One region of the Arthrobacter sp. Ha26 genome, then DNA from elsewhere that is predicted to be linked to it. Evidence: riboswitches for the same ligand, from Rfam matches in the RefSeq annotation. Region 1 holds a riboswitch; the other holds the start of a gene.
What was found. Region 1 has a riboswitch for glycine ahead of gcvP (aminomethyl-transferring glycine dehydrogenase). Riboswitches for the same ligand answer to the same signal wherever they lie in the genome.
Positions count from the first base shown of each region.

Region 2: another riboswitch for glycine. It lies ahead of gcvP (aminomethyl-transferring glycine dehydrogenase); the one in region 1 lies ahead of gcvP (aminomethyl-transferring glycine dehydrogenase).

Region 1 is NZ_JBNHGX010000001.1:873,949-877,353, reverse strand. It holds gene AC5RVY_RS04180 (Na+/H+ antiporter) at 1-907, opposite strand, end outside; glycine riboswitch at 1,091-1,188, shown strand; glycine riboswitch at 1,190-1,297, shown strand; gene gcvP (aminomethyl-transferring glycine dehydrogenase) at 1,349-3,405, shown strand, end outside.
Region 2 is NZ_JBNHGX010000006.1:20,305-23,709, reverse strand. It holds gene gcvP (aminomethyl-transferring glycine dehydrogenase) at 1-1,983, opposite strand, end outside; glycine riboswitch at 2,022-2,161, opposite strand; glycine riboswitch at 2,162-2,260, opposite strand; gene AC5RVY_RS14340 (TetR/AcrR family transcriptional regulator) at 2,353-2,892, opposite strand; gene AC5RVY_RS14335 (MFS transporter) at 2,959-3,405, shown strand, end outside.

The DNA of each region.
Region 1 (3,405 bases):
CCCAGATCCGTGCGGCACCAAGGGAATCATCCTGGACGCCCTCGATGATGGTCCGCACCTGCAGCCCGATCAGCAGGAAGACCGAGTTTTCGAGCAGGAACTGCAGCGTGTTCCAGTTGCTGCGCTGGCTCAGCCGGGCGGCGCCGTTGGGCATGGACGGCGCCTTGGTGCCCATCACCAACCCGGTCACGACGACGGCGAGGACACCCGACGCGTGGATCGCTTCCGCCGGGAGGTACGCCACCAAGGGGGCCACCAGCGATGTGGAGGTGTTGATCGCCACGTTCCGGATGCGCTTGCGTAGTTCGGTCAAAACGTAGGCCGCAGCGATGCCTACCACCAGCCCGCCGCCCACCGCGAGCAGGAAGTCCCCGGCGATCTCCACTGCGGACACGGACCCTGAGATGGCGGCGATCGCTGCCCGCAGGCAGATCAGCGCCGTCGCGTCGTTGACCAGGGATTCGCCCTCCAGGATAGTGACGATCCTGCGCGGCATCCCCACCTTCCGGGCGATGGCGGTTGCCGCCACCGCATCCGGCGGCGCCAGGACGGCGCCGAGCGCGAACGCGGCGGCCAGCGGAATCTCAGGGAACAGCCACGAAACCACCAATCCCACGGCAATCGTGCCGAAGATGACATAGCCCACCGAGAGCAGCCCGATGGAACGGCGGTTGGAGCTGAAATCGAACAGTGAAGTCCGCAGGGCCGCCGCGTAGAGCAACGGCGGCAACAGGCCAATCAGGACCAGCTCGGGGTTCAGCTCAATCCGCGGAACGAACGGGAGGAAGGAACCGGCAACACCGGCCAGCACCAGCAGCAAGGGAACCGAAATATTGAGTTTCCGGCCCAGCGCGCTTCCGGCGCAGACCACCGCAACCAGAACCAGAAGGCCCAGGGCGATTTCCATGGGGCTATTCTCTCAGGCCGGGAGCGCCCGGTGACCACCGCGGTTCCCCCGTGACGCCTTGGGAAGGGGCCGACGGCCGGCGTCCCGCCGTCGTACGCCCGCCCTAAAACGGTGCGGATTTGGCATCCCGGCGCCGAATCCTGTATGGTGTGAGCCGTGTCACCCACCAGTGGCACATGCTAATGATCTGCGGCGGGAGAGTCCTGCCGGTACGTTCTGCAGGCGCCGTAGGAGCAAATCCTCCCCAGGAATCTCTCAGGCCCACGTACCGCCGCGGCAAGGCAACTCTGGAAAGCAGTCCGGGCAACCGGGCTCACCGACGGTGCAAGTGGCGTCCCGCTGAACAGCAGGGCAAAGCAAAACTCTCAGGTCCAATACAGAGCGGGGAGGAACCCGAATCAAAGTGGCGATGTATGCCACCTGAATTATGGAGTTCCTCTCATGACGGTTCAATCGTCCCCAACCACCTTCGCTGACCGCCATATCGGCGCGCGCCGCCAGGCTGACATCGACACCATGCTCAAGGCCGTCGGCTATGACAGCGTTGACGGCCTCGTCGACAGCGCAGTCCCCGACTCCATCCGCCAGGACAAGCCGCTTACCCTCGAGAGCGCCCTGAGCGAAGTCCAGGTCCTCGCCGAGCTCCGCAAGCTGGCCGGCAAGAACAAGATGGCCGTGCAGATGATCGGCCAGGGCTACTACGACACTGTGACCCCGCCGGTGATCCGCCGCAACATCCTCGAATCCCCCGCCTGGTACACCGCCTACACGCCCTACCAGCCCGAGATTTCGCAGGGCCGGCTCGAGGCGCTGCTGAACTTCCAGACCATGGTGCAGGACCTCACGGCCCTCCCGGTGGCCAACGCTTCCCTGCTGGACGAAGCCACCGCCGTGGCCGAGGCTGTGCTGCTGATGCGCCGGGCCAACAAGAACAAAACGGCCAAGGACGGCAAGACTGTCCTGGACGCCGACCTGCTCCCGCAGACCATCGCCATCGTGCTGGGACGCGCCGAAGCCCTCGGCTTCGAGGTGGAGATCGCGGACCTCACCAACGGCTTGCCCGAGGGCGACATCAACGGGGTGGTTCTCCAGCAGCCCGGCGTCTCCGGCCGCGTCTGGGACCAGTCCGCCGTCATCGCCGAGGCTAAGGACCGCGGCGCCCTGGTCACCGTGGCCGCCGACCTCCTGGCCCTCACCCTGATCACCCCGCCGGGCGAGCAGGGCGCGGACATCGCCGTCGGCTCCACCCAGCGCCTGGGCGTGCCGTTGTTCTTCGGTGGCCCGCACGCCGCCTACATGGCCGTCCGTGAAGGCATGGAGCGCACACTCCCCGGCCGCATCGTGGGCGTTTCCAAGGACAACGCCGGTGTCCCCGCCTACCGCCTGGCCCTCCAGACCCGCGAGCAGCACATCCGCCGCGAGAAGGCCACCTCCAACATCTGCACCGCGCAGGCGCTGCTGGCTATCGTCTCGTCCTTCTACGCCGTCTACCACGGCCCCGACGGCCTCAAGGCAATCGCCGAGACCGTACACAACAACGCCCGCGCCCTGGCCACCACGCTGAAAATCGCCGGCCGCGAACTGGTATCCGACACCTTCTTCGACACCATCACCGTCCGCGTGCCCGGCAAGGCACACAAGGTGATCACCGCCGCCGAAGCCCGCGGCATCAACTTGCGCCTGATCGACGCGGACACCGTCGGCGTGTCAGTCGATGAAACCACGACGCCGGAGGTCCTCTCCGCGGTGGTCGTCGCCTTCGGCGCCGGTCCCGTTGTGGAAGCCGCCGGGTTCGAACTGCCCGAGTCCGTGCTGCGCACCTCCACCTACCTGCAGCACCCGGTGTTCAACACCCACCGCTCAGAAACCCAGCTGCTGCGCTACATCCGCCGCCTTTCCGACCGGGACCTGGCGCTGGACCGCACCATGATCCCGCTGGGTTCCTGCACCATGAAGCTGAATGCCACGGCCGAGATGGAAGCCATCTCCTGGCCCGAGTTCGCCTCGATCCACCCCTTCGCGCCCGACTCCCAGACTGCCGGCTGGCGTGAACTGATCAGCGGCCTGGAAGCTGACCTCGCCGAGATCACCGGGTACGACCAGGTATCCATCCAGCCCAACGCCGGTTCCCAGGGCGAGCTGGCCGGACTGCTGGCGATCCGTGGCTACCACCACTCCCGCGGTGAGGCGCAGCGCAACATCTGCCTCATCCCGGCCTCAGCTCACGGAACCAACGCCGCCTCCGCCGTGCTTGCGGGCATGAAGGTTGTTGTGGTGGCCACGGCTGCCGACGGCACGATTGATCACGCCGACCTGCAGGCCAAGATCGAGGCGCACAAGGACGTCCTCTCGGCCATCATGATCACTTACCCCTCCACCCACGGTGTGTACGACTCTGACGTCCGCGAAGTCTGCGACGCGGTTCATGCAGCCGGCGGCCAGGTGTACGTTGACGGGGCAAACCTGAACGCCCTGGTCGGCCTGGCCCAGCCGGGCAA
Region 2 (3,405 bases), on a different contig from region 1:
GCAGGACAGGGCGTCCTTGTGCGCCTCGATCTTGGCGTACAGGTCGGCGTGGTCGATGGTGCCGTCCGGCGCAGTGGCCACCACAACAACCTTCATCCCGGCAAGGACAGCCGAGGCGGCGTTGGTACCATGCGCCGAGGCCGGGATCAGGCAGACGTTGCGCTGCGCCTCCCCGCGGGAGTGGTGGTAGCCGCGGATCGCGAGCAGTCCGGCCAGCTCGCCTTGGGAACCGGCGTTGGGCTGGATGGACACTTGGTCGTACCCGGTGATCTCCGTCAGCTGGGATTCCAGGTCCCCGATCAGTTCACGGCAGCCTTCGGTCTGGGAGTCCGGGGCGAACGGGTGGATCGAGGCGAACTCGGGCCAGGAGATGGCTTCCATCTCGGCCGTGGCGTTCAGCTTCATGGTGCAGGAACCCAGCGGGATCATGGTGCGGTCCAGCGCCAGGTCCCGGTCGCTGAGCTTCCGGATGTAGCGCAGCAGCTGGGTTTCTGAGCGGTGGGTGTTGAACACCGGGTGCTGCAGGAAGTCGGAGGAACGTTCCACGGCGTCGTGCAGGGCAAAACCCTCTGTCACGTTGCCCAGCCCGGCACCAGAGGCTTCAACTCCAAAAGCTTCGAGGACGGCGTCGACGATTGCCGTCGTCGTCGTTTCATCCGTGGAGAAGCCCACGGTGTCCGCGTCGATGCTGCGCAGGTTGATGCCCTGGGCCTCAGCGGCAGCGATGATGCCCGCGGCTTTGCCCGGAACGGAAACGGTCACAGTGTCAAAGAAGCTCGTGTGCAGCACGTCCAAACCGGCGGCGGCGAGTGAGGCGGCGAGGGTCTTGGCATGGGCGTGCGCGGACCGGGCAATCGCTTTCAGGCCCTCCGGTCCGTGGTAGACCGCATACATTGAGGCAACGATGGCCAAGAGCGCCTGGGCTGTGCAGATGTTGGAGGTGGCCTTCTCGCGGCGGATGTGCTGCTCGCGGGTCTGCAGTGCCAGGCGGTAGGCAGGCACTCCGGCGGAATCCTTGGAGACGCCCACCAGGCGGCCGGGCATGGAACGCTCCAGGCCCTTCTGCACCGCCATGTAGGCGGCGTGCGGGCCGCCATAGAACAGCGGGACGCCGAAGCGCTGTGCCGAGCCGACAGCGATGTCCGCCCCCTGCTCACCGGGAGGCGTGATGAGGGTGAGGGCCAGGAGGTCGGCGGCGACGGTGACCAGGGCACCGCGTCCCTTCGCCTCAGCGATCACGGCGGTGTGGTCAAAAATCCGGCCTGAGGCGCCGGGCTGCTGGAGCACCACGCCGTTGATGGAACCGTCCGGCAGGCCCTTGGACAGGTCCGCGATTTCCACCTCGAAGCCGAGGGCCTCAGAGCGGCCCTTGACGATGGCGATGGTCTGCGGCAGGCAGTCGGCATCCAGCACCGTCTTGCCGTCGCGCGCATCTTTATTTTTATTGGCGCGGCGCATCATCAGCACGGCCTCGGCCACAGCCGTGGCTTCATCCAGCAGGGACGCATTCGCGATGGGCAGGCCCACCAGGTCCTGGACCATGGTCTGGAAGTTCAGCAGCGCCTCCAGCCGGCCCTGGGAAATTTCGGGCTGGTAAGGCGTGTACGCGGTGTACCAGGCCGGGCCCTCAAGGATGTTCCGGCGGATCACCGGCGGGGTCACGGTGTCGTAGTAACCCTGGCCAATCATCTGCACCGCAGTCTTGTTCTTCGCCGCGAGCCGGCGCAGTTCGGCGAGCGCCTCCACCTCGCTCAGCGCGCCACCCAATTCCAGGGCCGAGTCCTGACGGATGTCCTTGGGCACGGCGGTGTCAACCAGCGCGTCCACGGTGTCGTAGCCCACAGCCTCGAGCATGGTGTCGACGTCGGCCTGGCGGCGGGCCCCGATGTGCCGGTCAACGAAGGTGGCAGCCGGAGCGGTGGCGTCCGGGGAGGCGGAGGCCGGAATGGCGGAGGCCGGAGATACAGTCACGAGGAACTCCATAACTAAGGCGGCGCAGGGTACGCCACATCGATTCGGGTCCTCCCCGCTCTGTAACTGGACCTGAGAGTTTCCGCGTTGCCTGCTGGCGCGGGCCCCGCTTGCACCGTCGGTGAGCACAGCAGTCCAAGTCACCGGGACAGGATCCCAACGCGGACAGCGTGCTGCTTTCCAGAGGTGCCTCGCCGCGGCGGTACATGGGCCTGTGAGATTCCTGGGGAGGTATTGCTCCTACGGCGCCTGCTTGTACCTTCTGGCAGAACTCTCCCGCCGCAGATCAAAGGCTATTCATTTGGATTTGTCTTGGCACGCCCGGGGCGGCCAACACATGGACCAATTCTCCTATGGCGCAGGCTGTGGGGCAAATGGCAGCTAGCCCCTGAGCCGCTCCACGGCGGCCAGGAGTCCATCCACCTCCGCTTGCCGGTTGCCGGCCTTTCCGGCCGGCCCGCTCTCCCACATGGCGTTGAAGTACAAACCGTCCCCCATGTACAGCACAGCCTTTGCCATGGCCGCCCCCACGTCCTTGCCGATGAGCTCCAGCCACTGCTGCTGGATGGCTGCGAAGCGGCGGCGGGCCTCTTCATGGGCAACCTCAGCGAGGCGGGTAGCCGCAACGAAGGAACGGTCCATGGGGGTATCGGACCAGAGCGACGACCGGATGAAATAGGCGGCCGCCCCTTCGGGTGCGGACGCCATGGCAGCAAGGTCCTCCCCTGCCAGGTGGTCCAGCCGTTCAAGGGTGGCCGCGATCAGCGCCTCCTTGTTGGGGAAGTGATACAGCAGCCCGCCCTTGGAGACTCCTGCCCGCTTTGCCACCGCATCCAGCGTGGCGGCCCGCTCCCCCACGTCGATCAGGAGTTCTTCAAAGGCATCGAGGACTGCATCTCGCGCGACGGGTTTTCTGGCCATGGTTCCAATCATGCAGGCTCCTGAACCAGTTTCTTAACTATACCGTCTGGACGGTATAGTTAAGAGATGACCGCTTTCCCACCCACCCAGCAGGACCACACCCGCCTTAATCCGGCAAGCACCCACCGGCCGGCTACGGCCCGGGGGACGTGGCGCGACTGGCTCGCGTTGGCGTTACTGATGTTCCCGGTCCTCCTCGTCGCCGTTGACAACACCGCACTGACCTTTGCCCTGCCGGCAATAGCCCGGGCGCTGGATGCCTCCGGCGTCGAACTTCTGTGGATCGTGGACGCCTACCCGCTGGTATTGGCGGGACTGCTCGTCGCCATGGGGAGCCTCGGCGACCGGATCGGGCGCCGCCGGCTGCTGATCATCGGCAGTATCGGCTTCGCGGCAGTTTCAGCCGCAACGGCGTTCGCGCCCAGTGCCGGCTGGCTCATCGCAGGCCGCGCCGCCCTGGGCTTCTTCGGCGCGACGCTGATGCCCTCCACGCTGTCCCTGATCCGCAATATC